Regions from separate parts of the Pseudohongiella sp. genome, predicted to be linked through region 2. Evidence: predicted binding sites of a transcription regulator. Region 2 holds the regulator's gene; each other region holds the start of a gene.
What was found. The regulator sigma-54, encoded in region 2, starts transcription at its own class of promoters, with help from an activator protein. The targets are predictions, from matches to a motif close to ANTGGCATNNANNTTGCTNT.
Positions count from the first base shown of each region.

Region 1: a site for sigma-54 is predicted at 5,425-5,444, ahead of nirB (nitrite reductase large subunit NirB). Genes of this name have one in related genera too.
Region 3: a site for sigma-54 is predicted at 2,077-2,096, ahead of WD071_RS01155 (flagellar basal body-associated FliL family protein). Genes of this name have one in related genera too.

Region 1 covers NZ_JBBDNQ010000006.1:170,241-180,277, reverse strand. Annotated here, with positions in the region: gene WD071_RS00935 (PilT/PilU family type 4a pilus ATPase) at 1-408, shown strand, start outside; gene WD071_RS00930 (nitrate- and nitrite sensing domain-containing protein) at 445-1,707, shown strand; gene WD071_RS00925 (ABC transporter ATP-binding protein) at 1,721-2,599, opposite strand; gene WD071_RS00920 (ABC transporter permease) at 2,622-3,623, opposite strand; gene WD071_RS00915 (CmpA/NrtA family ABC transporter substrate-binding protein) at 3,664-5,001, opposite strand; gene nirB (nitrite reductase large subunit NirB) at 5,616-8,141, shown strand; gene nirD (nitrite reductase small subunit NirD) at 8,141-8,497, shown strand; gene WD071_RS00900 (NAD(P)/FAD-dependent oxidoreductase) at 8,509-9,756, shown strand; gene WD071_RS00895 (molybdopterin-dependent oxidoreductase) at 9,753-10,037, shown strand, end outside.
Region 2 covers NZ_JBBDNQ010000034.1:95,949-105,985, forward strand. Annotated here, with positions in the region: gene lptB (LPS export ABC transporter ATP-binding protein) at 1-661, shown strand, start outside; gene WD071_RS12700 (RNA polymerase factor sigma-54) at 916-2,466, shown strand; gene ptsN (PTS IIA-like nitrogen regulatory protein PtsN) at 2,547-3,014, shown strand; gene rapZ (RNase adapter RapZ) at 3,096-3,974, shown strand; gene WD071_RS12715 (HPr family phosphocarrier protein) at 3,971-4,237, shown strand; gene yjgA (ribosome biogenesis factor YjgA) at 4,247-4,822, shown strand; gene WD071_RS12725 (prolyl oligopeptidase family serine peptidase) at 4,857-7,085, opposite strand; gene WD071_RS12730 (LysR family transcriptional regulator) at 7,106-7,984, opposite strand; gene WD071_RS12735 (histidine phosphatase family protein) at 8,127-8,822, shown strand; gene WD071_RS12740 (phosphotransferase family protein) at 8,860-9,900, shown strand; gene WD071_RS12745 (DUF4212 domain-containing protein) at 9,990-10,037, shown strand, end outside.
Region 3 covers NZ_JBBDNQ010000006.1:223,751-233,787, reverse strand. Annotated here, with positions in the region: gene fliO (flagellar biosynthetic protein FliO) at 1-44, opposite strand, end outside; gene fliN (flagellar motor switch protein FliN) at 115-477, opposite strand; gene fliM (flagellar motor switch protein FliM) at 539-1,507, opposite strand; gene WD071_RS01155 (flagellar basal body-associated FliL family protein) at 1,526-2,017, opposite strand; gene WD071_RS01150 (flagellar hook-length control protein FliK) at 2,251-3,909, opposite strand; gene fliJ (flagellar export protein FliJ) at 4,071-4,517, opposite strand; partial or broken gene fliI (flagellar protein export ATPase FliI) at 4,670-5,986, opposite strand; gene WD071_RS01135 (flagellar assembly protein FliH) at 5,983-7,005, opposite strand; gene fliG (flagellar motor switch protein FliG) at 7,016-8,041, opposite strand; gene fliF (flagellar basal-body MS-ring/collar protein FliF) at 8,034-9,725, opposite strand; gene fliE (flagellar hook-basal body complex protein FliE) at 9,765-10,037, opposite strand, start outside.

The DNA.
Region 1 (10,037 bases), on a different contig from region 2:
CTGGACCGTATCATCAATTTTTTCCCGGAAGAACGCCATAAACAACTGTTTCTGGACCTGTCACTGAATTTACGAGGCCTGATTTCGCAACGACTGATTCCGTCTTCAGATGGCAAGCGCGCAGCCGTGTTTGAAATTTTGCTGGGCACACCGCGCGTCAGTGATCTGATCAAACAGGGCAAGATTGAAGAAATCCGCGAAACCATGGAAAAGTCTTCCGGGCAGGGTATGATGACCTTTGACGCGGCCCTGTTGTCGCTCTACCAGAGCGGTCGTATCACGCTGGATGATGCATTGGCAAACGCTGATTCCAGGAATAACCTGCGCTTGAAGATCGAGCTGGCCGATGGGTCATTATCAACGCCTCAGACAAATGATTCAGGACTTTCACTGCGACCCAAGGATTGAAGCTGAGTACTCAGGGAGAACACAGAGGAGATGATCATGGAAAGGTCAAATGCTGCCGATTACCTGCTCAGAGCCAGATACTGTGAAATAAAAGGTCTGGAAAATTTCCTTGTCCTCAGCGATCTGGTGTCAACAACCAGCTCATTGATACATGAACTGCAGCGCGAACGGGGTGCCTCCAACCTGGTTCTGGGTTCTGCCGGCGCGCGTTACGTCCCCGAACTGACCGCCTTGCGCGCCATGGCAGACCAACAGGTGCAGGCTTTCGAGACAGTACTGAAATCTCTCGATCAGGATCACCTGCAGATTCCTTCGGCAAGCCGCTTCTTCAGCCATATCGCCTACGCGGTCCATTTGTTGTCCGCTGTCGACCAAATGCGCCGGCAGGTTGACAACAACGAGCTCACGACGGTCGACTGTACTGATCTGTACAGCGCCGTTGTCCAATCTTTGCTCAACATCGTCTTTGAAACTGCCGACTCAGCATTGAATGCCGTTATCAGCCCTGCCTTGTCGCGCGCACTGGTTGCCATATTCAATTTCATTCAAGGTAAGGAACTTTCCGGTCAGGAACGGGCATCAGGTGCCGCGGGTTTCGCTGCGGGTCAGTTCAGCAATAAACACGTTGCTCATTTAGCGCATCTGATTGAGGCGCAGGAACGCTGCTTTGAGATTTTCAGGGAGTTTGCTGACAATGCTTCGCTCACAGACTGGAACACATTGTCGACAGCCCCCTGCATGATCGAAATCAATGAGCTGCGGCATTATGCCTGCACCCAGGGTAACAACCCGATATTAAACAGCACTTACGCAGAGCGCTGGTTTACTGCACAAACCCTGCGCATCGACGCAATGAAAGAAATCGAAAACAGCTTGCACAAGAATCTTGCCACACGATGCAAGGAAAAACTGGAAGAAGCCCGCGAAGGCCTCGATATCAACAAAATGGTCATTGAATCCTTGCCGCAACATGGCACTGGCAGTGAGGAATCGTTCCTGCTGGTGCGAGCCAGTATCCTGCCCGCACAGACCCCTGGCAGCAACAGCGGTCGTTCGTTGATCGAACTCCTGCAGTCACAATCCCGTCGACTGCAGAGCATGCAGGGCGAACTGGACTCGGCGCGCTCGGCGCTGGAAGAGCGCAAGGTCATGGACCGCGCCAAACTGCTGCTAATGAAACATCGCGCTCTGACCGAGGAGCAGGCGCATCGCTTGCTCCGGGAAATGGCCATGAACCAAAGCCGGCGACTGATAGATATCGCACGCGCACTATGTGACAGCGAAAGCAACTGGCGCTGAGCTGGCCAGATCGTCAGGCGGCTGCGCGCGATTTCTCTTCTGCCTTCCTGTCCACGCCCTGCTCCCTGTCCGGCTGCTCCCCGTCCGGCTGCTCAATACCGCTTTGCTTGTCACCGCGTTGTTTGTCGTACAGAAAGCGTAACACTGACTGCCGGTAGTGGTTGTAGGTAGCATCTTCGGCCAGTGCCAGACGGTCGCGTGGCCGATCCAGTTCAATATCAAGTATCTGACCCACGGTTGCATCGGGCCCCACGGTCAACATGACAATCTTGTCAGACAGCAACACTGCCTCATCCACATCGTGTGTAATCATGATGACAGTGCTGTTAAGATTACTGTGAATCTTCATCACTTCGTCCTGCAGGTGCGCACGCGTCAACGCATCCAGAGCACCAAAGGGCTCATCCATCAACAGTACTTTAGGCTCCATGGCAAGGCAGCGAGCAATACCCACACGCTGTTTCATGCCACCGGATATTTCGTGGGGATATTTATCAATGGCATGTGCCATGTGCACCAACCCAAGATTGTAATGAATCCACTCCTTCATCTCTTTTGCGCTTTTCCTGCCCTTGAAGACCTCCTTCACGGCCAGCGCCACATTGTCATAAACACTCAACCATGGCATAAGGGCATGGCTCTGGAACACAACCGCCCGATCCGGGCTGGGTGAATCAACCTGTTTTCCCTCCAGGATAACACCGCCCTCAGTGGCCTGAAGCAGACCCGCGATGATGTTCAACACCGTCGATTTGCCGCACCCGGAGTGACCAATCAGGGAAACGAATTCACCTTTGGCGACATTAATATTGATGTTTGCCAAAGCACGAAACGGTTTGTTGTCCGTCTTGAATTCGACCCCTACCCCGCTTAACTGTAAATACGCTGACATGATTTTTTACTCCTTACTTCCGTTATCTCAATACTGACTGTTTGTCCCAGCTAATCCTGCGCTGAAGTAACAACATCAGTTTATCCAGTGCATAGCCGATAATACCAATGGCCAATACCGCTACCATGATCCGACCCAGCGAGTCCGAGCTGCCATTCTGAAATTCATCCCAGATAAATTTTCCCAGGCCCGGATTCTGTGCCAGCATTTCTGCCGCAATCAATACCATCCAGCCGGTCGCCAGCGACAGTCGCATACCGGTAAAAATCATGGGTATGGCGGAAGGCAGTACTATCTTTTGCACGTGCTTCCATGTCGGCAGGCGAATGACGCGACTGACATTCAGCAGATCCTTGTCAACACTGGCCACGCCTACCGTGGTATTGATCACCGTCGGCCAGAGACAGCACAGCGCCACGGTTATCGCCGAAGTCACAAAGGACTTGCTGAACATTTCATTCTCACTTACATACAGTGCACTGACCACCATGGTGACAAGCGGCAGCCAGGCCAGCGGGGAAACCGGCTTGAACACCTGGATGATCGGATTCACAGCGCTGTAGATGGACTCACTCAAGCCACACATGATACCCAGGGGGATCGCAATCATCATGGCAATCAGAAAACCAAACCCGACAGTAACCAGGCTGGTGCCTATCTGATCAATAAAGGTTGGGCGACCGGTGTATTCCCTGATTCTGACGTCGGCATCGGGGTCCTGTGCCAGGCGGTCTGCATTTCGCTCCTCCTGCCTGATATAGAAGTCCCGCTCCCGGTCTTTCTCCCGCAGATAGTCGCCATAGAGATTCTGGGCCTGGGCAACTACCTGAGCAGGGCCCGGAAACTGCCCTAGTGAGGTATTTATGTTGCTGGCAGCCGCCTGCCAGCACAACAGAAACACCAGGACACCACACATGGACAGTATCACACCTCGCAAAGCCTGTGAGAACGCCGATCCGGGAGACAGGTCAATACTTCCGGGCAGGGTGTAGAAACGTTTGATCAAACTGTTTACCCGATTCATAGAGATACACCTGATACGTATGAACAACTGTCTGGGAAAATCAAAGCACATCCTCCTTCAGACCTATCTCGAATAATTCGAGATAGGCATTAGGGAATCTACCGTTATATTTTACGCCGTCGATGAAGTCGTCCTGCGCTTCCTTGAAGCCACTTTCACTCTCAAAGTCCGGAAAGTCAGCAGCCGTCATCAGTCCATCTGCAATCAGCGCTTCTGCAGCACGTTGGTAAATTTCCGGCTTGTAGACACTGGCCGCTGTTTCCAGGTACCACTCGTCCGACCGGGGCTCAGATATCTGACCCCAGCGACGCATCTGGGTCAGGTACCAGATGGCATCAGAGTAAAAGGGATAGGTAGCATGATGGCGGAAGAAAACATTGAAATCGGGTACCTGAAGTACCTCCCCCTTCTCGTATTCGAAGGTGCCGGTCATGGAGTTTGCTATGACGTTGTAGTCAGCGCCCACGTATTCACTGCGCGACAGTATTCTTGCAGCCTCCTCCCTGTTGGCGTTGTTGTTCTCATCAAGCCACTTGCCGGCACGCAACATGGCTTTGACCAGGCGTACCGTGGTATTGGGATTTTCTTCGGTAAACGCCTGAGTCAGACCCAGAACCTTCTCAGGGTTGTTTTTCCAGATCTCGTAGTCGGTTATCACAGGCACACCAATGTCTCTGACGATGGCCTGCTGGTTCCAGGGCTCTCCGACGCTGTACCCCATGATGGTACCCGCTTCCAGCGTTGCGGGCATCTGCGGCGGCGGTGTCACTGACAACAGCACATCGGCCTGCAGGGTACCGGACACATCACCTTTATGGGGAGCATAGTAGCCGGGGTGCAAGCCTCCGGCGGCCAACCAATAGCGCAATTCGTAGTTATGGGTGGACACTGGAAACACCATGCCCATATTGAAGTTCTGGCCTGCATTGCGATAGTTTTCTACCACTGGTTTTAGAGCATCTGCTCCAACCGGGCGGACCACCTTGCCATTGTCCTGCCTGACCTGGGGTTTCATCTGCGCCCATACTTCGTTGGAGACCGTAATGGCATTTCCGTTCAGGTCCATGCTCAATGGTGTCACGATGTGGGCTTCAGTTCCGTATCCTATGGTCGCAGCCAGGGGCTGACCCGCCAGCATATGAGCCGCATCAAGCTGCCCGCCGATCACACCGTCCAGCAAAACTTTCCAGTTCGCCTGTGGCTGCAAGGTGACATAGAGGCCCTCGTCTTCAAAAAATCTCTTTTCGTATGCGATCGCAAGAGGCGCCATGTCTGTGAGTTTAATAAACCCTATCGTGAGTTCATCCTTCTCAGGCCAGCCCAGCGCCTCGTCGGCGTTGGCCTGCAGCGATACTGTCAGTGTCCAGAGCGCGGTCATAGTCCACAGCAACAGTAATTTCCTATAACTTAACAAGGTATCCGTCATGATAAAGTCCTCAACATCTGGCCGTTCGTCCAAAAAAAAACGCCTACAGACTGACCGGAACTCCGATCGTCTATAGGCGCCATTGCCCGACTCGAATTATGTCTGGTGCTAATTACACCAGGCCACAAACCTGACGATGCATTTACCATGCCACTCCCTCCTTAAAACGTGACAAGTGGTCCTGCCGACCTGTCTATACCTCGCTGTTTAGCTTCTGCGTCGGTTTCCACCGGGCATGGGATGCCGGCTGATGCACTGCCCGAACAGGCAGGTATATGCTTTTTTTTGGTGCGCGACGCACAAACAAATGGCACAAAAACCGCGTTTCAGATTCCCCCGGTTCGGAAAAACACTGACTCTACGGGCCTTGGGCACAGTGGCACGGGAATTGCTCAGTACCCAGTAAGTGGATCTGTTTACCAATGACGGGAATTTGATCCGCAACAGAATCAGACCATAACGACTACAGGGCAATGGCGCTCATAACACGAAACTCTCGTGTCATGAGCGCCATTTTTTTATGCCTGACATTCAGCTCGATATTCGGCTCGACAAGGAGACAGATAATGAACAGGCCAAAACTGGTAGTTATTGGCAACGGGATGGTAGGACAGCGGTTTCTCGAAGAATTGATCACGCATCATCACGGTTTTGACATCACGGTATTCTGTGAAGAAAACCGTCCGGCATATGACCGGGTTCAATTGAGCTCCTATTTTTCACACGCCAGCGCGGAAGATCTCTCGCTTGCCAGTGACACTTTCTTTGCCGACAACAACATTTCATTCCTGTGTGGCGAATCCGTTACCCGAATTGATCGCGACAGTAAAACTGTTGTCGGCAGCCAGGGCACCAATATTGACTATGACACGCTGGTTCTCGCCACCGGCTCATATCCCTTTGTCCCGCCCATTCCAGGCCGCGACAGGGAGGCCTGTCATGTCTATCGCACAATTGACGATCTGGACGCCATACGAAACTCGGCCCAATCCAGCAAAACAGGTGTCGTAATTGGCGGTGGCCTGCTGGGTCTGGAGGCCGCCAAAGCGCTCAAAGATCTCGGCCTGACAACACATGTTGTCGAATTCGCACCACAACTGATGGCAGTCCAGCTCGACAGTCGAGGTGGCGAGCTGCTGCGCCAGAAGGTGACAGAACTCGGCGTCGAAATTCACACCGGCAAGGCCACGCAGTTAATAGATGACGGCGACGGCCACCGACACAAACTGGTTTTCTCCGAAGGTGAACTGGAAGCCGACCTGGTGTTGTTTTCCGCCGGCATACGGCCCAGAGACGAGCTGGCCAAAGCATGCGGCCTGCAGATGGGCGAGCGTGGCGGGGTCGTGATTGACAACCAGTGTCGCAGCTCTGACCCTGATATCTATGCCATCGGAGAAGTAGCTGTGTGGCAAGGCAGTGTTTTCGGTTTGGTTGCGCCCGGTTATAATATGGCTCAGCAACTGGCGACGCTGCTATGCGGCGATGCAACGGTTGCGTTTGCCGGTGCGGACATGAGCACAAAGCTTAAACTGCTGGGCGTCGACGTCGGCTCCATTGGTGATGCCCACGCCAGAACACCGGGTGCACAGATTTGCGCCGTCGATGACAACAGCACCGGCACCTACAAAAAACTGATCATCAGCGAGGATGGTCGGCTCCTGCTCGGCGCTGTCCTGGTCGGTGATACCTCAGACTACGATACCCTCTTGCAGTACTGTCTGAACCGGATTGAGCTGCCTCCCTCACCCTTGGCGCTGATTTTGCCGGACAGCGGCGACAAGCCGGTGTTGGGTGTGGATGCCCTGCCTGCCAGTGCCCAGATCTGTTCCTGCAACAACGTCAGCAAAGCAACGCTGTGTGAGGCCATCAGCGCCGGGTGTACCAGCATGGGTGCATTAAAAACAGAAACCCGGGCCTCTGCTACCTGCGGCGGTTGCGCCACGTTGGTCAAGCAGGTTCTGAACGCAGAGCTGAAGCGTCAGGGTATCCATGTCAATGATCACCTGTGCGAGCATTTCCCCTATACACGGCAGGGTCTCTATCATGTAGTGCGCGTCAATCAGGTCCGCAGTTTCGACGAGCTTGTGAGTCGCTTTGGCAGCGGTGAGGGCTGTGACATCTGCAAACCCGCTGCAGCTTCAATTCTGGCCTCGTGCTGGAACGACTATATCCTGGACCCGAAACATGTCGGTTTGCAGGACACCAACGACAACTTCCTTGCCAATCTGCAAAAGAACGGCAGTTATTCAGTGGTCCCACGCGTACCCGGTGGGGAAATTACCCCCGACAAGCTGCTGGTGTTAGCTCAGGTTGCACAAAAATACGACCTGTACACCAAAATCACCGGTGGACAGCGAATTGATCTGTTTGGTGCAAGAGTTGACCAACTTCCCCTGATATGGAAAGAGCTGATCGATGCCGGCTTCGAATCCGGGCATGCCTACGGAAAATCCTTGCGCACGGTCAAATCCTGCGTTGGTTCAACCTGGTGCCGATACGGAGTCCAGGACTCCGTGCGCATGGCCATTTTTGTTGAGGAACGCTATCGCGGCCTAAGATCGCCGCACAAACTTAAAATGGCCGTGTCGGGCTGTACCCGGGAGTGCGCCGAAGCACAAAGCAAGGATGTTGGCATTATTGCCACCGAGAAAGGCTGGAACATGTATGTCTGTGGCAACGGCGGTATGCGACCGCGTCATGCCGAACTCTTCGCCAGTGACCTGGATGATGAATCACTGATCAAATACATTGACCGGCTGCTGATGTTTTATATCCAGACCGCAGACCGGCTACAACGCACATCAGTCTGGCGCGACAACCTGGAGGGTGGCCTGGACTATCTGCAGGACGTGATCATCAATGACTCACTGGGCATAGCCGAGGAGCTTGAAACTCAGATGCAGGCTGTCATAGATACCTACGCCTGCGAATGGAAACGGACCATTGAGGACCCTGACGCACTGAAACGTTTCCGCCCCTTCATCAACGCCGACAGTGCGGATGAACAGGTAGTCTACGTTCGTGAGCGCGGCCAGAAACGCCCCGCACGCTCTGAAGAGACCAACAACATAACCCTGGTGGAGACAGTCTGATGAGTACTCATGCTACCGCACGTCAGCAAAACCTTGAATGGATTGATATCTGCGCTGCCAGTGATGTTGTTGCCAACACCGGCGTTGCGGCACTTGTCGAGGGTAAACAGATTGCCATTTTTAATACGCGCGCCGGCTGGTATGCCATAGACAATCACGATCCGTTCAGCCAGGCCAATGTGATCGCCAGAGGTATTGTCGGCGACATCAAGGGTCAACTGGTTGTTGCCTCGCCAGTCTACAAACAGCATTTCTGCCTCAATACCGGGCAGTGCCTGGAAGATGACAGCGTAGCGCTGAGCGTGTACCCGACCAATATCAGCGATGACCGCGTCCAGATCGCGATACAACGATAAGAGCCCGGCCCATGAAACAAACAAAGAAACTTGTCATTATAGGCAACGGCATGGCTGGCAGCCGTTTGCTGCAGGAGCTGGTCAAGCTCGACAACGAACAGTTGTCGATTACCGTCATCGGCGCCGAACCGGGTCCAGCCTATAATCGCATCCTGCTCTCGTCGTGGCTATCGGGACAGGTCAGCGAAGCCGAAATGGCATTGGCGACCCGTGACTGGTATCAGCGACATGAGATACGCGTGTATGACAATGACCCGGTCATCCATATTGACTGCAAACAGAAACAGATTACAACATACACAAAAAACGTAATCGATTGGGACTACCTGGTACTGGCAACCGGGTCCCGTGCGAACCGGCTCAATGTGCCAGGTCGCGAAGCTAACGGCGTCATGTGTCTGCGCTCGTTGCAGGATGCCAGAGACCTTCATAAACTGATTCGCCCAGACGCCAGCGCCGTTGTCATCGGCGGCGGCCTGCTGGGCCTGGAGGCCGCCTGCAGCCTGGCTGATCAGGGCATGTCTGTGACCGTGGTGCACAATGCCGGATGGCCAATGAACCGGCAGCTGGATGAAGAAGCAGGCAACCACCTTGCCGACAGTTTGCGGCTGCGCGGCATCCGTTTTCACGGCGACGCAAACTGCTCTCATTTCAACACCACCGATAACGGCAGTCAACTCGCGAGCCTGGAGCTGGCGGACGGCACTGTTCTGCCTTGCTCGATTGCCATCATGGCGCTCGGTATTACCCCGGAGGTCGAACTGGCACATACCATCGAGCTGAAGACAGACCGGGCGATAAAAGTAGATGCCTGGCTGCAAACCAGTAAACCTGACATCTTTGCCCTCGGAGAATGCTGCCAGATCGGCGAAGACGTGTTCGGTCTGGTAGCACCTGTCTATCAGCAGGCACGCATTCTTGCCATGGTACTGAACACCTGCGCGTCATCCTACGCTAATGCCAATATCAGGGCTCTGCCCTGTTACCATCACCAGCCCACGCCAACCCGGCTCAAAGTCAGCGGCGTTGATGTTTTTTCCGCCGGCGATATCAACACCAGCGCACACAACAAGAGCATGATCTGGCGTGATGCGCAACAAGGTCACTACCGGCGCCTATGGTGGCGCGACAATACCCTCCAGGCAGTCGTCATGTTCGGCGACGTCAGCGATGGCAATCGTTATGCGCAACTGATCGAAACCCAACGCATAGTGGCATCCCGCAGCCAGGAAATGTTCGGCCTGGGGGACAGCGCATGAACAAACGTACCACCTGTCCCTATTGCGGTGTTGGTTGTGGCCTGATTGCTGACCCGACAGACACACAAGAGCATATCGCCAAACTCACCGGTGATCAGCAACATCCGGCCAATCGGGGCAGGCTTTGTGTCAAGGGCAGCTCATTGCATGAAACGCTGGGCATGGAAACACGACTGCTCAAACCTCAGCTTTACGGCAACGAGGTTGATTGGGAGCAGGCGCTGGACGAGGTTGCCGAGCGATTACAGCGCTGTATTCGGGAACACGGCCCTGATTCAGTG
Region 2 (10,037 bases):
GTCCATTAGCGTCAACAGCGGCCAGATTGTAGGCCTGCTCGGCCCCAACGGCGCCGGCAAGACCACCTGCTTCTACATGATTGTAGGGCTGGTCAAGGCTGACGCCGGCAATATTCAATTGAATGATACCGAGCTTTCCGGCCTGCCGATTTATTCGCGTGCCCGCCTGGGCGTTGGTTACCTGCCACAAGACTCATCGATTTTTCGCAATCTCAGTGTTGAAGACAATATCATGGCGATCCTGCAGACCCGCAAGGATCTCGACGCCGCCCAGCGCCTGGAAAAAATGGAGAGCCTGCTTCAGGAGTTCCATATCACCCACATACGCCACAACAAGGGTATGAGCCTGTCCGGCGGTGAACGCAGGCGCACCGAGATCGCGCGCGCACTGGCCAATGATCCACGCTTCATCTTGCTGGATGAGCCCTTTGCCGGTGTCGATCCGATCTCTGTCAGTGATATCAAATCCATCATCGAACACTTGAAAACGCGCGGCATTGGTGTTCTGCTGACTGATCACAACGTCAGGGAAACGCTGGATATCTGTGAGAAAGCCTATATCGTGAGCGAAGGGGGCATCATTGCCGAAGGCAGTGCCGAACAGATACTGGCCAATCAAAAAGTGCGTGACGTCTACCTTGGCGAAAAATTCCGTATTTGACCGTGCGCAGCCTGCGGCCTGGCTGCCAGGTTCACGACATAGCATAAATTTTCCCTGGTAAAAATATTGCAAAATTCATCACAGATCGGCATGATGCTTGCTTGACGCGCGCAGAGCGGCAACAGGCCACGAAGAGCCATCATGCCTCAATAACGCCCGACAAGAGCCCAAAAGGGCCTGCGAGCGCGACCAACACAATATCTGTTATCAACGAGCAACTGTTATCAACGAGCAACAACGATGTATCTGATGCCATGAAAATTTCGCTACAGCTAAAGCTTGGTCAACAGCTGACCATGACTCCCCAGCTGCAGCAGGCAATCCGGCTCCTGCAGCTATCCACTCTGGATTTACAACAAGAAATTCATCAGGCTCTGGAATCCAACCCCATGCTGGAGGTGGATGAATCCCATGACACCGACGGCAATGACACCAGCTACGATAACGGCGACAGCGAATCGAACAGCCAGTCTGAGGGTGGCAAAGAACAGGACAGCAGCGGAAAAGATGAGGTTCGTGACACCTTTGCCGAACAGTCTTCTTCCGACGCGTCCTACGAGGCCAGCGGCGACGAATCGCATTGGGAAGACAACATCCCGGAACAACTGACAGTTGACACCAATTGGGATGATATTTATCAGAACAGCTACACGAGTGGTAGCCCGGCCCCCGATAACGACGACTTCGAATCCCGCGACACAGCGTCAGAATCATTGCAGGATCACTTGCTCTGGCAACTGAACCTGACCACCATGTCGGACACTGACCGACTTATCGCCATGGCTATCATCGACGCCGTGGACGCCAACGGGCAGCTGTCCGCCAGCCTTGAATCGATCCAGGAAGGGCTGCAGGAGCACCTGGACATAGAAGAGGATGAAGTCCTGGCCGTGTTGCATCGGGTGCAGCACTTTGATCCGGTTGGTGTAGCCGCACGGGATCTGTCCGAATGCCTGCTGATACAGCTTAACCAGATTCCGGACATCCTGGTTACCGATGCCGTGCGTCATGCCCGTATCCTGGTTAAAGACCACCTGTCACTGCTGGGCAATCGCGACTACGCTCAGGTCATGCGTCTGACTCGTCTGAAAGAGCCCGAGTTGCGCGACGCAATCGCCATCATAGAGAAACTGGATCCGCGCCCGGGCGCCGATGTTGCCCCATCCACTGCCACCTACATCGTACCGGATGTGTTTGTCAGCAAAGACCCTCGCAGCGGCCGCTGGCGTGTCGAACTCAACCCTGAGACGGCGCCCAAGCTGCGCATCAACGCGGATTACGCAGCACTGGTCAAACGCTCGGAAAACAGCACCGATAACAACTACCTGCGCGACAACCTGCAGGAAGCTCGCTGGTTTCTGAAAAGCCTGCAAAGCCGCAACGAGACGCTGCTGAAGGTTGCCAGCCGGATTGTCGAGCATCAGCAGGGCTTTCTGGAAAAAGGCGAGGAAGCCATGAAACCGCTGGTATTGCACGATATCGCGGAAGCCGTCGAGATGCACGAATCAACGATATCCCGGGTCACCACGCAGAAGTACATGCACACACCGCGCGGAATCTTCGAATTAAAGTATTTCTTTTCCAGCCACGTCAGCACCGCTGGCGGGGGCGAATGTTCGTCAACCGCCATTCGCGCCCTGATCAGGAAGCTGGTGGTGGCGGAGAACCCCCGCAAGCCGTTGAGCGACAGTAAAATCACGCAGTTGCTGGAAGACCAGGGTATCAACGTTGCCCGGCGAACAATTGCGAAATACCGGGAATCCCTGTCCATTCCGCCTTCCAACGAACGAAAAAGGCTTGTCTAGCCCCGGACTGAGCGTTGATGCATTGCCAGCGGCAGACCAAGGTTCTAGAATGGCAACCATCGGAAGACTAGGAAAACCTGATGCAACTGAGCAAAATCCTGAGCCCTGAACGCACCGTCTGTGATATGCCGGGCGTCAGCAAAAAACGCTTTCTCACGACCGTCAGTGAGCATATCGCGGGCAGCGCCAGCAGCCTGTCGGCAGACGCTATCTACAACGCATTGCTGGCGCGCGAACAACTGGGCAGCACCGGCATAGGCAATGGCATAGCAATACCTCACTGTCGCGTACAGGAATGCACCCGGATTATAGGCACACTGGTCAAACTGGATGAGGGCATCGACTTTGATGCCATTGACTCACAGCAGGTAGACCTGTTGTTTGTGCTGATTGTGCCGGCGGAGGAAACTGATGAGCATTTGCGTGTCCTGAGCGGGCTGGCGCGACTGTTCCATCAGGAAGCGTTTTGCCAGGCCTTGCGTGATGCCAAAAACAACAGTGAGCTTTACCAGACCGCGATACGGTTCAGCGAGCAGCCGCAAGACTGACCGCTGACGCCTGCCGGTACGATCAGCAGCGTGACATACACCCAAACTCAACCCAGATCCAAATGAGACAGGCGACCAATTGTGAGACTCCTGATCGTTAGCGGCCGCTCCGGTTCCGGCAAAAGCACCGCGCTAAACATGCTGGAAGATCATGGCTATTATTGTATCGACAATTTGCCGGCGAGCCTGTTGCCGGCTTTTGTCAGTCGGATATCGAGCGAAACCGTTGCCCTGCCCAGGGTAGCGGTCAGTATTGACGCGCGCAATTTACCTGATGATCTTAAAAAAGTACCGCAGATAATTGGCGAACTTCAGGTTTCGAAAATTGACACTGAAATCATTTTTCTGGATGCCAACAGCCCGACCCTGATCAAGCGTTTCAGTGAAAGCAGACGCAAACACCCCCTGACCACAGAGAGTATCGGCTTGCGTGAAGCCATCAATAAAGAGCGCGACATGCTCGAACCTATTGCTGCTCTGGCAGGCCTGTCTATCGACACCAGTACCATGTCGGTTCACGAACTACGCGCCACCGTCCGTGCGCGGGTAGTGGAGAAAAAAGACAGTTCACTGGCCCTGATGTTTGAATCATTCGGATTCAAGAACGGCGTACCGATAGATGCTGATTTCGTATTCGACGCACGCAGCCTGCCAAATCCATACTGGGAACCGGCATTGCGACCGCTGAACGGACTGGACGAACCAGTCAGACAATATCTGTCAGCGCAGGATGACGTCACGGCCATGCAAGATGATATATTTCAGTTTCTGGAAAAGTGGCTGCCGCGAATCGAACGCAGCAATCGCAGCTACCTCACGGTGGCCATTGGCTGCACTGGCGGACAACATCGGTCAGTCTATTTGTGTGAACAGTTAAAACAGGCTTTCTCGGGCCGAATCAGCAATCTGCAGGTCATGCACCGGGAGCTCGCGCGCAAGGAGGCTTCCCGAAAATCATGATCGAATCCACTATTACCATCTGCAACAAGGCGGGCTTGCATGCCCGCGCCGCTGCGCGCCTGGTCGCAGTTGCGTCACAATTCAGCAGCAGCGTTCGTATTGGCACCGAAAAGCTGGTTGATGGCAAAAGCATCCTGTCCCTGATGATGCTGGCTGCAGGCAAAGGCACGGTGCTCAACATTGTTGTTGACGGCGGCGATGAAACAGATGCCTTGCAGGCAATTCAGGCACTGGTTGACAACCGTTTTGATGAAAACGAATAAGGCACTGACATGAAAGAAACTCCAACGTTGCGGTTTGATATGGACGATGTGTCCGGACATGACGACAACACAGACGGCGGCGAAGAGAGCAAGACTCAACGCAAAAAGCGGATGACCGAGCTCCAGAAAATGGGCGAAGACCTGCTGAGCCTGAACAAAAAGCAACTGGAACAGATTGATGTACCCGAACCATTGTTGGGTGCGTTGCGCGAGTACCAGCGCCTGCCCAACCGCAACGAAGCAAAACGGCGCCAACTGCAGTTTATCGGCAAACTGATGCGCGGCAGCGATCACGAAAGCATTCGCGCAGCCCTGGAAAAATTGCGCACACCGGACCGGCAGGAGATCCGCCGCGGTCAGGATATAGAACAATGGGGTGAGCGTCTGCTCAGCGGCAGCGAGGACGACATTCAGGCCTTTGTTGAAACCTGGCCCAGTGCCGAGCGTCAGACCTTGCGGCAATTGCTGCGTCGTTACAGTCAGGTAGCGACAACTGCTGTCGACGCTGAAGAGGAAAGAAGCAGCGAAGCGGCAAAAATCCAGCGCCGGCGTCTGCTCGACTATATCAAGACCTGCATAGACTGAGACACCAACCAGACCCCGATCCTGTACCCACCGCTTATTCGGACGGCAACTGCTTTCTAAATCGACTATTCAGAAACGACCAGCGCAGCGCATAGTCATCAATCAGCGCATTGACCGTGCCGTCGGCATCGTGGCCCTGCCCTGGCGCAATATACAGCAGCGTTGCCGGTGCATCCTGGTCCCGCGTTAAATTCTGCACAGCCTGCGCATATTTGAAGCTGTGCGCCGGCGCCACAACCGGATCAACAGCCCGGGTTATCAGCAGCGTGGGTGGATGGCGAGATGGTGGATGACGAGACGGTGAATGCACAGCCGGATTCTGATCACCCGTCAACAACCGCTGATACGGCGACGACACCGACCCTTGATACTCTTCCCGCCAGAACTGCGCGCCACCAAGCGCGTGGAGCCTGGCTAAATCGAACACGGCGGCCTCCGTCACCAGCGCAGAAAATTTCTCCGGCGCCCGGTGGACAGCCTCTGCGGCCAGTAAACCACCGTGGCTGCGACCACTGATCGCCAGGTTGCCACCGTCAGTCAGCCACTTATCGCGCAAGCAGTGCACAACTGCCAGTACGTCGGCAATACTATTATATCGTTGCTCGCCACTGCCATCATCATGCCAGCGCTTTCCGTAGTCCCCGCCCCCGCGCGGCCCGGCCACAGCATAGGCGCCACCATTGGCCATCCATGTCAGGCGACTGATCGAAAACGCCGTTTCCATCGGCACGCCAAATCCGCCATAAACCTCCAGCAACAGATTTTCTGTTTTATCGTCAAGCGAACTCTGCGGACCGGCCAGCCAGACCGGAACACTGATACCTTTGTCGGATACCACCTTCAGCAGCCTGGCCTCAAAGTCAGCCGGTTTTATTCCAGGCTCATCCTGGCTCAGGACGATTCTTGTTGTGTTCCTTATATCCAGAAGTTCACTGCGTGGCGGCGTCAGAATGCCGCTGAATGTCAGCAGCAGGCGATGCTCGTCCAGGGCGCGCATGGCATCAATCCTGATCGGTGCCGGCAGGTCCGGCACACCAGCTGCTTGCACAGGACGACCGTCCAGATCGACCATACGCAGTGTCGAACTGCCATGCACCAGGTACTCCAGTACCAGAGTCCGCCCCAACACCCGTGCCGACAACAGAGGCGCATCCGTTTCTGCGACCAGCGTTTGTGACTGCTGCCCGTCGGCCAATATGATGGCGCCGGTACCGCGCCCAGCGCGGGCAAGAAATGCATGACGGCCACGGACAACACCCACGTATTGCGCACGATCGATATCATCGCGATAGTCGCGAGCAAAGGATAACCACCGGGCAGAAGCCAGATTCCCTGGCGCCGACTTGTCCAGCTGCAACACACGCCAGCCAAATAAAAGACTCCGGGAGGATGCCGCTTCAGGGACTGCTGCCACGGCCGCGAGCAAGGCATAACCGGGTGAATCATCGTCCGGTCCGGGACCCGCCCCGTCATCAACAAGGTGTAGCTGTTCGATCGGGCGCCCGGCAATTTCAATGTGGACCAGCTCAGGCTGCGCCGCACCCGGTTGGTAGGAATACACCCGCGCCTGCCAGGCGCCATTGCCATCGCCAGTCGTTGGCACAGAGACCGTAAAGAACAGCTTGTCATCACTATCGGCCCAGATCAAATGCTCCGCTGGCAAGTACCATCCCTCATGGGACACGCCTGCAGATATCGGCGCAGGCGAAGAGGATGTTAATGACTGAACGTACCAGCGGCGGTCCGTGGCACCGACCGCGGAGATATGGTTTATCTGGTAAGCCAGCCACCCGCCATCAGGGCTGATTGCGATGTCTCCGGGTCGGGTGCCGTCAACAAACACCTCTGCCCCTATCAACAATCGCGCGCTGGCACCGGGCGTCTCACCACTGCGGGCACGGTCGCCAATGAAGTCGGCATACGGCTGCTGATAGAGGCTGTAGTGATCGGCGAGCCCCGGATTGTAGTAGAAAAAAACCTGATCGTTTTTTATGTCCACTACCTGCCACTTGGGGTGATCCCAGGCGGCGTGCAATTGCTCCCGGGTTGTCTGGTAATGCGTCTGCTGACGGCGCCAGTTGCGGGTCGCTGCCATCTGTTGCGTCAACCACGCGCTTACCCGCGGACTGGTTACCGGCGATTCAAGCCAGATATAGGGGTCTGTCGAAGTGACAGTGGTTTGCCTGCAGGCTGACAGCAGTATCAGGGCCAGCAGACCGCAGACAGTTAGTAAGCGCATACCCGCAAAAGCAACTCGCGCCATGATTGGCACCCCGAATCTGATCAGAACAGCGCCAGCAGGCTTTCCCGCAACCAGCGATGCGAAGGATCACTGTCAGACTGGCGGTGCCAGTACAAATGCAGATCCAGCGGCGGCACCTCAAACGGCAACGGCCGCAACGTCAGCTTGTACTGGGATGCCAGAAATCTCGGCACAGTCAACACCTGATCCGTGCCACTGACGACCTCGGCCGCTACGCGGTAGTGCTGGACCCGCAACTGAATCCTGCGTTCTGCCTGATGTTTGAGCAGCGCCATATCAACCTGCCCCAGGCCTTTACGGCGACTGGACACATGAATATGGCGCAGGTTCAGATAGGCCTCCAGGGTCAGTTCCTGATCGGCTAGCGGATGGCCAGGACGCATGGCACAGACGTAATGATCGCTGATCAGTGACTGATGAGATACCTGAGTATCTTCAATCAGCGGCACATCAATGGCAAAGTCCAGCTCGCCGCGCGACAGATGCCGGACCAGTTCATGACGCTTGGTGTAGTAGCTCTGCAGCATCAGATGCGGCGCATTAATCTCGAAAAAAGGAAACAGGCGCGGCAGAATCACCGCTTCGGCAAGATCGGTCATGCTGAAGTGGTAGGTTCGGTCTGCCGATGCCGGGTTGAACTCTTCGCGCTCCAGTACACTGGCATTGAGCAGGCCCAGCGCTGCCGAGACATTCTGCGCGATACCATCGGCCACGGGGGTTGGCAACATGCCTTTGGAAGTGCGAACAAACAACTCATCATTGAACACACGCCGCAAACGCGACAGCGCATTGCTCACCGCAGGTTGCGTTATCGCCAGTGACTTTGCCGCCTGGGTCAGGTTACGCTCGGTGTAAATGGTGTCGAAGACCAGAAAAAGATTAAGATCGATTTTTTTCAGAACGGCCCACCTCTTGCCTGTTTCGCCAATTATTTTGCAGGGCTATGCTTACAAGCCGCATTCGTCTTCCATGTCCTATTCGTTTGATGAATAATAGCCAAATTCGCAAATAATTAAAATCAATAACCAGGGTTTTTATTGTATGAGTCAGCTCTACCTTGTGCGCCATGGCCAGGCTTCCTTTGGCGCCGCCAATTATGACCAGCTGTCACCGCTGGGCTACCAGCAGGCACAATGGCTTGGAGAACACTTTAAAGAACTGGGCATTCACTTCGACCGGGTTATCACCGGTAGTCTTTCGCGGCAACAGCAGACCGCACAAGCCATTCTTGCCGGCAATGGTCAGCAGCTGCCATTGCATGTCGAGACCGGTTTAAACGAATTCGATTTCCACGGCCTGGCTGAAATCTATTGCAAATTCAGCGACATCCCGCTGCCTGGTACCGCCAACGGCGGCCGCGATTTTTTCCAGATGCTACGCAAAGCCATGATTGCCTGGTCGCGCGGAGAGTTGCATGCGGTAGACCAGACCGCTGACAGCCCGGGTATCGAAACCTGGGATCAGTTTCATGACCGTGTTCACCACGCCATGCAGAGCCTCATCGCCCGGGAACAGGACGAAACCGTGCTTGCCGTCAGTTCAGGCGGCGCCATGGCCATGGCCTTGAGCCAGGTACTCAGCTGTGGTGTAGACACGCTGATAAATCTGAACATGCAAACCCGCAACACAGGTGTGCACCACCTGATCTACAACCAGCGCGGGTTCCAACTGGCCGGATTTAACGCACTGGCGCACTTACAACGGCCCGGGCGCCTGAACGCACTGAGCTACACCTGAGGTCAATCAACAATAAACCTGCGAGTATACGCCGACTATGTCAACGCATCAGACAAACAAAAATACCGACATAACCAATGCTGACCTGCATCAGTGGCTGGAACAGACATTGCCGGATTACACCGGGCACTTTAACCTGCAAAAATTCGCATCGGGTCAGTCCAACCCAAGTTTCCTGCTCGACATTGGCTACAATAAATACGTGCTGCGACGAAAACCGGCAGGCGAGCTCCTCGCCTCCGCTCATGCGGTGGACCGGGAATTCCGGTTGATCAGCGCCCTGCAGCATACCGACGTCGCCGTGCCGACACCCATAGCCCTGTGCGAAGACAACAACGTCATTGGCAGCATGTTCTACCTGATGAGCTTTGAGGACGGTGACATTCTGTGGGATCCCGCACTACCGGAAGTGCCGGCCGGCACTCGCCCGGCCTATTATCGGGCGTTGGTTGAGTCACTGGCCAGGTTGCACCAGGTCGACTACCAGGCACATGGCCTGGCTGATTTCGGTCGCCCGGGCAATTATTACGAGCGCCAATTGTCGCGCTGGATCAAGCAATACCGGGCGTCGGCTACGTCGGAATTGCCGCAGATGGACGCACTGATAGACTGGCTTGAGCAGCACCTGCCTGACGATGATGGTGAATGCAGCATCATTCATGGTGACTACCGGCTGGATAACGTTATTTTTCATCACGGCGAGGCCAGGATTCGCGCAATACTCGACTGGGAGCTGGCGACGCTGGGCCATCCCATGGCCGACCTGGCCTACTATTGCATGGCCCTGCGTCTCCCGCGCGCAGGAGAAATGCAGGGCCTGCAGGGCGAGGACCTGGCAGCACTGAATATCCCCGACGAAGCAGCCATTATCGAGCAATACTGCACTATCCGTGGAATAGAAGAACCCGCACACTGGACCTTCTATCTCGCGTTCAGTTTTTTCCGCCTCGCCGCTATCCTGCAAGGCGTTTACAAACGCGGACTGGATGGCAACGCTTCCAGTGACAAAGCGCTGCGTATGGGGCAATTGGTGGCGCCCCTGGCAGCGCAGGGGCTGGACACAACACGGGAGCAATAACATCTGGCGGGGAAGTGGCCAGACCCGCTATGCACCTTCTTTGTTTAGTGCTACCATCAAAAAAAATCAATAAAAACCGAGGGTAAGGCATGCGCGATGAACACGCACGGGCATACTGGAAGGCCAACGTCCGGATT
Region 3 (10,037 bases), on a different contig from region 2:
GCGCCTTGCCTTGCCGCATCGGCGGTGGCAGATGATTCAGCCATGTCCTGTTTCCCGGCGTTTCAATAAACGCTGTCTGTGCCAAAATTAATCTGATTCAGGTACGCGCTGTGATTAGCGAAGCTTTTTGATCCGCTCAGACGGACTGATTACATCTGTCATTCTGATACCGAATTTATCGTTGACCACAACAACTTCACCATGGGCAATCAGCGTGCCATTCACCAGCACATCCAGCGGCTCTCCGGCCAGGCGATCAAGTTCTATCACCGAGCCCTGGTTCAGCTGCAGCAGGTTTCGGATGGTGATCGCCGTACTGCCGACCTCCATTGAGATTCGGACCGGAATATCAAGAATAACATCAAGGTCCGGGGAGCCAGCCTTACCCTCACCTCTGCCTTCACCTTTGCCACTGTCTGCAACGTCCTTGCCCGGCTGCTTGTCTTCTTCCATTGCAGCCGCCCATTCGTCGGCCATTGCCTGATCGTCTTTACTCACCGTGTTCGCCTCCGCAGCTGTTGTTATGTTTTCGATTCATTTATGCCTCGCGCTCGCGATGCACACCTTCGATACGCAACGCCAGGTTGCCATTGGACGTTCCCAATCGGGTTTCAAACATGGGAATCCCGTTCGCTTTCAGCACAACTGTCTCTGGCATCTCGACCGGGATGACATCACCGGCCTCCAGATCAACCACATCACGCAATGAAATTTTTCTATCAAACAAATGGCAACTGAACTCAACGCTGGCATCTTTGATCTGTTCTTTGAGCGCTGTACCCCAGCGCTCGTCGTGCTCGTCCACGTCGCTCTGCATACCGGCATCAAGCAGGTCGCGAATCGGTTCGATCATTGAATACGGCTGGGTCACGTGGATATCGCCACCACCTCCGTCCAGTTCGATATGGAAGCTGCTGACCACAACCACTTCGCTAGGGCTGACAATATTTGCCATTGACGGATTCACTTCCGAGCGCAAATGATCGAATTCCAGTTTGTACACATTACGCCAGGCTTCACCCAGATCCGTGAATATCTGGTGCAGCACCATTTGCACTACACGCAACTCGGTTGGTGTAAACTCACGCCCTTCAATTTTTGCGTGCCGACCGTCGCCGCCAAAATAGTTATCAACCAGCTTAAAGACCAGTTTTGCATCAAGTACAATCAAAGCAGTGCCACGCAGAGGCCTGAATTTCACCAGATTAAGACTGGTAGGTACATAAAGTGTATGCAGGTACTCGCCAAATTTGGTGATCTGCACGCCGCCCAGCGATACGTCAGCAGTTCTGCGCAGAAGATTGAACAGGCTGATCCGGGTATAGCGGGCAAAGCGTTCGTTGATCATCTCCAGTGTCGGCATCCGCCCGCGCACTATCCGGTCCTGGCTGGTCAGGTCATAGGAACGTACCTGCGTAGGATCATCATCCAAATCAGTATCAACAGCACCATCATCAACGCCATGCAACAGGGCATCAATTTCGTCTTGTGATAACAAATCCTGCATCAATGCGTCTCCAGTTTCCTATTGCATAACAAAGTTGGTAAACAACAGTTGTTCTATGCCTTCCCTGCCAATCTCGCGCTGCAATACCTGATTGACCTCGTCGGTAGCCATTTGGCGCAATCGCTCAATGCCTGCAGGGTCTTCAAACACCAGGATCAACTGCGCGCTCAACAAGTTGATGAGGTTGTGGCGAATAACCGGCATGTGCTGAACCACTGCGTTCAGGGCAGCAGCATCGCGGGCCATGACAGTAACCGTTGCCTGCATGAAGCGCTGCCGACCCTGGTGCGGAAAATTAACAATAAACGCTGGCGTCAACTCAAGATATTGCACCGGATCTCGCGCCGGCACAGCAGTTTCGGCGAGATCTGCCGCCGGTTCTGCATTGCCATTCATCAGAAAAAACCAGGCTCCGCCGCCAACAGCGGCCAATACAACAATGGCGATCACGCCAATGAAAAGCCACTTTTTGCTGCCTGCAACGGCAACTACCTCGTCATCATCCGCCATACAAAACGTTCCTGACCTCAACCGCACGGGTTGAAATATTTCACCATGTCATTGTGACAGAAGCAAAGCTTGTGCCACTCTCTAAATAAGACGGTATCTTATTACTAATCAATTATATAGCGATTAGAAAAAAAGACACTCGCCAATTTAGTGACGCTACGAACAAAATTGGCGAGACGGATCAGACGAGTGTTTGACGCTATCCCGATGCGTGTATCACAGGGCGAGAGAGTTCAGGCGTAGAAATCGATCAGGGATTCGGAACGCACCAGCACCGGCTCGCTGGCGCTTGTTTCCTGTTCGCCTGACTCTGAGCCAGAGCCCGTGCCCTGATTTTGTTGCCCATTGGCCTCATCTTCGCGTTGTTGTGGCGACTGATCAGACACTGACACATCCTGCAAATTCAGCCCCTGATCCCGGAACAAATCCTGCAGGCGGCTAAGCTGCTGCTCCAGCGCTTCCCGCACTGTGGCGTGTTGACTGACAAAACTGACGTTGGTCTGTTGATCGGCAGACATCTGAATCTTGACCGTCAAACTACCGAGTTCTGGCGGATCCAGGCGGATCTGCGCAGAAGTGATGCCCTGACTGCTCATCACCAATAGTTGTCTGCCCAGGCTGTCTGACCAGCCTTGCTGCCCAAAGGCGGTATCCATGGTGAATCTGGGCAGGCCATCGGCAGTCCGGGTGGCTGACTGCTGGGCCGCCTGTGATTGCGCCTGCTGCGCGTTTTCGGTGGCAAACATTCGTTGATCAGCTCTGTTAAACAAAGTGCCATCGTCAGCCGTGGCTGCATTCAGAGCCGCGTTGGCAGCCTGACCTGAAACGGCATTCGGGCTTGCCGGGTTTTCAGCACTGATGCCCGACAACAACGATGCGCTCAGTTGGCTGGCTATCGCCTGATTACGTTCCAGTGGCGCACTGGTCTTTAATATGTCAGCCGACATGGGTTGACCATCATCAGTGGCGCTGCCCGATTGATTGAATTGAATTGAGCGAAAAGCGCTGACATTGGCTACTTCTGACGCAACTTTCTGACTGCCCGGCAGGCTCGCCAGTGCTGTTTCCGAGGTCTGTCGGTTTGTGTCTGCGGGCACCGGGGACCGGAGCATCAAGGCATCGTGTTCTGCGTCCGGATCGGGCGCATTCATGCTGACATCAGTCGCCAGCGCCGCAACTGAATCACCTTTTGCTGCGGCCATCATTCCCGGCACAGGCGCTCCACCGACGGGTGGTGACAAAGCACTTAGGGCAGCGCCTTGAACAAGGGCGCCACCAAGCGCTGTTGATTCAACGATCGGTCCGCCTGCCGGTGTCAGTGCCCCGCCTGGCTTACCAGGCTGGCCAGGCGTGCCGCTGCCACCCAGCAATTGCGCGACGGAACTGTTAGCCGGAGTCAGGCCCTCTGCAACACCCGCCGGGGATTCCCCCGCCGGCATCGACAGCGCCGCCAGCCAGTTACTCAGCGCGGACGGCAAGCTTTGGTCATCCAGAGGCAAACTATTTCCGCTCGCCAGTGCACCCGGAGACATCTGCAGCAGCTCATCAACGCTCCACCCCAATTGCTCGCCCAGGGCGCCGTCCAGCTCTGGCACCGCAGCACCTGACGGCAGTGACAACAGCGACTGTTCTGGGGGTAACGACACCCCGTGAGCGCTTAACAGGGCTCTCAAATCCGCGGCAAAGCGGCCTTCAGGGTCGGCCTTGCCATCACTGGCGTAGGACATAAAAAGCTTGTTTATCATATCCTTGCCATCAGACGATGCTGAACTGGCATCTGCGGCAAGCAGCCAGGAGCCCAATGCCCCGGCATCGGAGTCACCAGCCCCACGCGTCTTCGCCGCCGGCGATGCGGCGCCAACAATTGACATCAAATCAACAGTTACCAACATGTCCCATCCCTCTGCTTGATTGCCACAAGTCAGTACCCACACGGCAATGAACGGTGGCTTTACAATCTACTCAGTAAGGGACTTAGCAAGAAACCTGCCAGATTGATCAGGGGCAGCGTCGATGCGTATACGCGCGAGCACGGAGGGGGGTTGGAGCAGCATCAGGACCAGCCGGAGTCAGACGAGCGACGACGGGCAAACTCATCATGATTGCGTTGCTCATTCCGTGCCGTTTGAACATCAGCATCACGCTGTAGCCGTTCGAGCATTTTCTCCAGGCTCTTGTGGCGGATATCAAGTTTGCGCCAGTGCTCGCGTACCCGCTCCTGATCCTTTTGCATGTGCTCAATAAGTTCTCGCTGGTGGTTGATTGCGCGATCCAGTTGCTGATGGAAACCATCAAACAGCCGCAAGCGGTCGACCGTCATGCCCGCCTGACCGGACACCTGCATCTGATTCCTGTATTCCTGTTGATAGGCGTACAACTGGGACAACTTGTTTTCCTCAGCCTGAACACGCTGCTGCATCATGGCCAATGCCCGACCCGCCTTGTCTGCCTCGAGCCCGGCCAGACGCAGTACCGGCTGCATACGCTTGACGCGATTCAAGAGGCATTGCCTGATTGCTTGTCAGGCTGACCGGGTCTGTCACTGCCACCCAGGGTCGTTCGCGGTTGCAGTTGAGTAACATTGCCAGGGCCTGCAGCGCCGGTGCCTGCCCCCGGAAGTGAACGCCCCGGGGCGGGTGAGATAGCTTTACCCAAACGCTGTACAGCGTCGATCATGCCAACATTCTCGGTCAATCCCTGCTGCAAAAATTGACGCAGGTGCGGCATTCGTTCGATGGCAAAGTCAATATCCTTGTCTGCTCCCGTGGTGTAGGCACCAACGCTGATCAGATCACGATTCTGCTGATAACGCGAATACACCCGTTTAAACAACTGGGCTTTGGCCAGGTGGTCGGCACTGACTACTGCCGGCATCACACGACTGATGGACGCTTCGATATCAATAGCCGGATAATGGCCCTGCTCGGCCAATGTCCGCGACAATACGATGTGCCCATCGAGAATTGCTCGCGCCGAATCGGCAACCGGATCCTGCTGATCATCACCTTCGGTCAGGACTGTATAAAATGCCGTAATGGTACCCTCGCCGCTGTCGGCGTTGCCGGCACGCTCCACCAATTGCGGAATGCGTGCGAATACCGATGGCGGGTAGCCTTTGGTTGCGGGAGGTTCTCCGATTGCCAATGCGATTTCACGTTGCGCCATGGCATAACGCGTCAACGAATCCATCAGCATCAATACATCTTTGCCCTGGTCACGAAACCCCTCCGCGATGCGGGTCGTAATCATGGCCGCGCGCAAACGCATCAAAGGCGAATCGTCAGCCGGCGACGCCACAACCACTGATCTGGCCAGACCTTCTTCGGCCAGAATCTCATCAATGAATTCTTTAACCTCGCGGCCACGCTCCCCGATCAGGCCGACCACGATCACGTCAGCTTCAGTGAACCGTGTCATCATCCCCAGCAACACACTTTTACCGACACCGCTGCCGGCAAACAAACCGATACGTTGTCCCCGGCCCACCGTCAGCAACCCGTTTATCGCAGTAATGCCTACGTCCAGAGTCTCACGTATCGGCTGTCGTTTCAGGGGATTGATCGCTCGCACGGGTTTTGCTTCACTGCAACTCTGTATCGAAACCGGACCTTTGCCGTCGATAGGTTCGCCGAAACCATTCAGCACCCTGCCCAGCAAACCGTCGCCCACCCAGAGCCGCTGTACGCTGGGCGCAGGCACCACGCGCGCGCCAGGCTGCAAGCCTTCCACACTGTACAATGGCATCAGGAAGATACGTGGCCCGTCAAAACCAACAACCTCTGCCTCGATTTCCTTGCCACTACTGTGGCTGACCAGGCAGCGGCTACCCAGCGACACATTACAACCGACTGCTTCCAGCGTTAATCCCACAACACGTGTCAACTTGCCCACGATAACGGGACTGACTGTCAGGTGTTTTGTCGGCTGATAGCGGCGCAGCCGTTGTGCAAGGCTCTGTCGGGCTGTCATGGTTTGTCTTCTGTCGGAGGTTGTTGATTTGCATCGCTGCCCGCATCATCGTCGGCCAGCGCCGCTGCCTCTTCAGCGAGACTGCGTTTCGCGGCAGCTTTCTGCGTCTCACGCGGTGCCTTGACCACTGGTTCGGGGGCCTCTTCAAATGCTTCACCGGCCGGCACATCCGTTGCGGTATCGTCGTCGGCAAACTGACGCTGAACAATCTGCTCAATAACCTGGGCAAAGCGCTCGCCGGTCGTAAAATCAACCGCACTTTGATCAGTTTCCACCCGACAACCACCACGGTCAATGTGCTGATTCGCCACCACACGCCAGTTTTCGCCGCCTTCATCGGCAGCCTGCTGCACCAGCGGCTGATCTGCGGGATTGATCAGGATACGGACGTTGTCCCGGCTCGGCGGCAATGTTGCCAGTGCCTGCCTGACAATTTTCATGATATGACTGCTGTCTATCAGTAATTCGCGTTGAACCACGTTGCGTGCGATTTCGCGACTCAGGTCCAGCAGCGCTTTTTCCAGTTGGTAATCCTGTTCATTGATGGCGTGACTTAGCTGGGTCATCATGCCGTTTAATGTCTTTAATGCCTGTCGCAGCTCGGCTTCGGCTTTCTGCGTACCTTCCCGGTAGCCTTTGTCGCTGCCCTGTTTCCTGCCCTCTTCCAGGCCTTGCTGCAGCCCGCGCTCGTGACCCTGTCGGCGGCCTTCCTCCAGGCCTTTTTGCAGACCTTCCTGACGACCTGACAGCAGACCCTCTTCACGGGCCTGTTCGTAGGCCTGCATGCTGTCTGCTGTGGATGTTGAGTCTTTGGTCTGTGCGGGCGCTGCTCCGGTCTCATCGCTGCGCGCCGTCGTCTGCTCGACAGCCTGACGCAACGGCGAATCCGGGCGCGGTTCGGCCTGAATCAGTTTCCCGCCGGCACTGATGGTTGGCGGCATCCAGCGCATGACCGGGAGCTCTTCCAGATTTTTCTGACTGACACGGGTGGTCCCGTCAAAAATATGCCGCTGCATCATGCTGTCCTCATCAGATCATGGCCTCACCGCCACCACCAAGCTGTATCTCACCGGCATCCGCCATTCGGCGCGCCACGACCAGAATTTCTTTCTGTGCAGCTTCAACTTCAACGATTCGTACCGGACCCTTGGCCTCGAGATCGTCGCGCAGCAATTCCGCCGCACGTTTGGACATGTTGGCAAAGAATTTTTCTTTCAGATAATCGTCTGCGCCCTTCAATGCCAGAATCAGCACCTCGGAAGACACTTCGCGCAACAGCGCCTGAATGCCCCGGTCTTCGACTTCGCGCAGGTTGTCGAAGACGAACATCAGATCCTGAATCTGATTACCGAGGTCTTCATCAACATCCTTGATTGACTGCATCAACTCCTGTTCAACTGCACCGTCAAGGTTATTCATGATTTCCGCGGCCGTTTTGCGTCCGCCGATGGATGTCGACGGGTTTGAGCCTTTGCCTGAGAACTGTTTTTCCAGAATCAGGTTGAGCTCTTTCAGGGCCTCCGGTTGCACGCTTTCCAGTGCAGCGATACGCATCATGATTTCCAGTCGGACTTTCTCCGGAAAATTGCCCAGAATATTGGCTGATTGATCCGGTTCCAGGTAGCTAAGCACAACGGCCTGAATCTGTGGATGTTCCTGACGGATGACATCGGCCACCGAGCGCGGATCCATCCACTTCAGGCTGTTAATGCCGGAACTTGAGCCACCCAGCAGAATCCGGTCGAGAAAGCCGCGCGCGCGCTCCTCACCGAGCGCTTCGGTCAGCATATTACGAATGTAGTTTTCTGATCCCACGCCCAGGCCACTCTGGGCGCCGCATTCAGCCAAAAACAGGTTCAACACTGAAGACACGGTATCCTGGGATACCGACTTGAGAGCGGACATCGCAGCACCGACTTTCTGCACTTCTTTCGGTCCCATCTGTTTCAGGACTTCAGCGGCGTCTTTTTCCCCCATACTCATCAGCAGGATTGCCGCACGCTCCAGCGAGCTGACATTGCGGGCCGAATTCTCCATTGCGTTATTCTCAGCCATCGTTAGAAATCCAGTTTTTTACCACTTGCGCTGCACGCGCAGGATCTTCCGCCACCAGGCCCTTGATTGCGCCCAGCTGCCGCTCGTAACTCTCGGCAGGCCCCGCCAGTAGAATATCATCGCCCCCGCTCAGGGTCACCGAGTCTTCTTTCATTTTGTGCTCTGCCTTGATATCGGCATATCCGAGTTCACTTGAAGCATCGCTGGCGCCCGCGCGGCCGGCGCCACCGGCAACTGTCAGGCGCTTAAGCGATGGCATCAGGACGCCAAACACCAGTATCAGTAAAAACAGCGCGGCAGCAGCCTGGCGCAGGGCGGGGGCAAACCATGATGCCTGCCAGAACGGCATGGCAACACCCGCCATTTCTTCAGACTGCGCAAACGCTTTGTTGATAACCGTCACACTGTCACCACGCTCAACGCTATACCCCACTGCATCACGCACCAGCGCGCTGATACGCTCCATATCCTCAGCAGTCCAGCTCTGTGCAGCCTCGCCGGTAGGTTCATCGATAACAACGGCCACTGACAACCGACGCACGGAAACCGGGTCGTAGTTGGTATAGCTGATGGTCCTGTCGACTTCGTAGTTACGGGTTTCCTGCGATCGGATATTGTCCGGCTCCGCGACGGCTTCCTCACCCTCGACACCCTCCAGTGTTTCCGGTGCCGTTGCCGCCCCCGGCGGTTGATTGGACAGCGCCCCCGGAATTCCCGCAATCACATCACCCGTCGACCGACGCTCATTCAATGACTGCTCGCTGCGTACAACCGAGGCTTCCGGGTTGTAGGTTTCCGCAGCCTGTTCGGTACGGGTGAAATCAACATCAGCCGCAACTTCGGCGGTAAATCTGCCCGCCCCCAGCAAGGGATGCAGAATACGATTGATCCGCCCGACCAGCGTTTCCTCGTATCGACGTACATACGCAAACTGCTCAGCTGCCATCATCATTTCGGTATTTTCGCCGGTGCGGGACAACAGATTGCCCATCTGATCAACAACGGTGACGTCCTCGGGCATCATCTCCGGCACACTGGAGGCAACCAGGTTGGCAATAGCCTGCACCTGAATATCAGATAGCTGACGTCCTGAATGCAAGGCCAGAAAAACCGACGCTGTCGGTTTGCGACTGTTGCGTACAAATACCGAACGCTCCGGCGTGGCCAGATGTACGCGTGCAGATTGAACATGGCGGAAGCTGGTAATAGTGCGTTGCAACTCGCCTTCCATACTGCGCTTATACCGGTTTTCCTCCATAAACTGACTGGTGCCCAGGCTCTGTTCCTGGTCCAGAAATTCGTAACCATAACCGTTATCACGCGTGACGCCGGCGCTGGCAACCTGCAGGCGCACCGAGTCCACCGAATCTGAGGGCACCAACAACACACCGGACGCCGGATCAATGCGATAAGGAATGCTGGCTGTGTCCATCACCTGCACCAGAGCTGCCGTATCAAAACCCTGCATGCTCGGATACAGCGGCTGGTAACTCTCTTTCTGTGACCACAGCACTACGGAGAAACCCAGCGCAATACTGGCGGCCAGCGCGAGCATCAAACCGGCCTGCCGAACCAGGTTGAGGCTGTTGAAACCCTTCATGAAATTGCTGCTGTAAGCAGAGCCTTGAGCGCCCTCTGTGGGCACCAGTGCATTTTGTGATTGCGCCGAATCTGCTGTTGCCATGTTCTTACCCTGCTAGTGTATTGTGCCCGTTGCCGACAATCAGATAGGCATATTCATGATGTCCTGGTACGCACTGACCAGGCGGTTGCGAACTTGTGTCATGGCTTCAAATGAAACACTGGCCTTCTGCATCTGGATCATGACCTGCGTGATATCAACTTCCGGATCACCCATTTCAAATGCGCGTTGCAGGGAGCTTGACTGCATCTGTGTCTCATTGACCGAATCCACCGCCTGCTTGAGCATGTCAGAGAATCCGACCCGCTCTGAAGATTGGGTGCCGTCGACGCCACGCCCCTCGTTGACGGCATT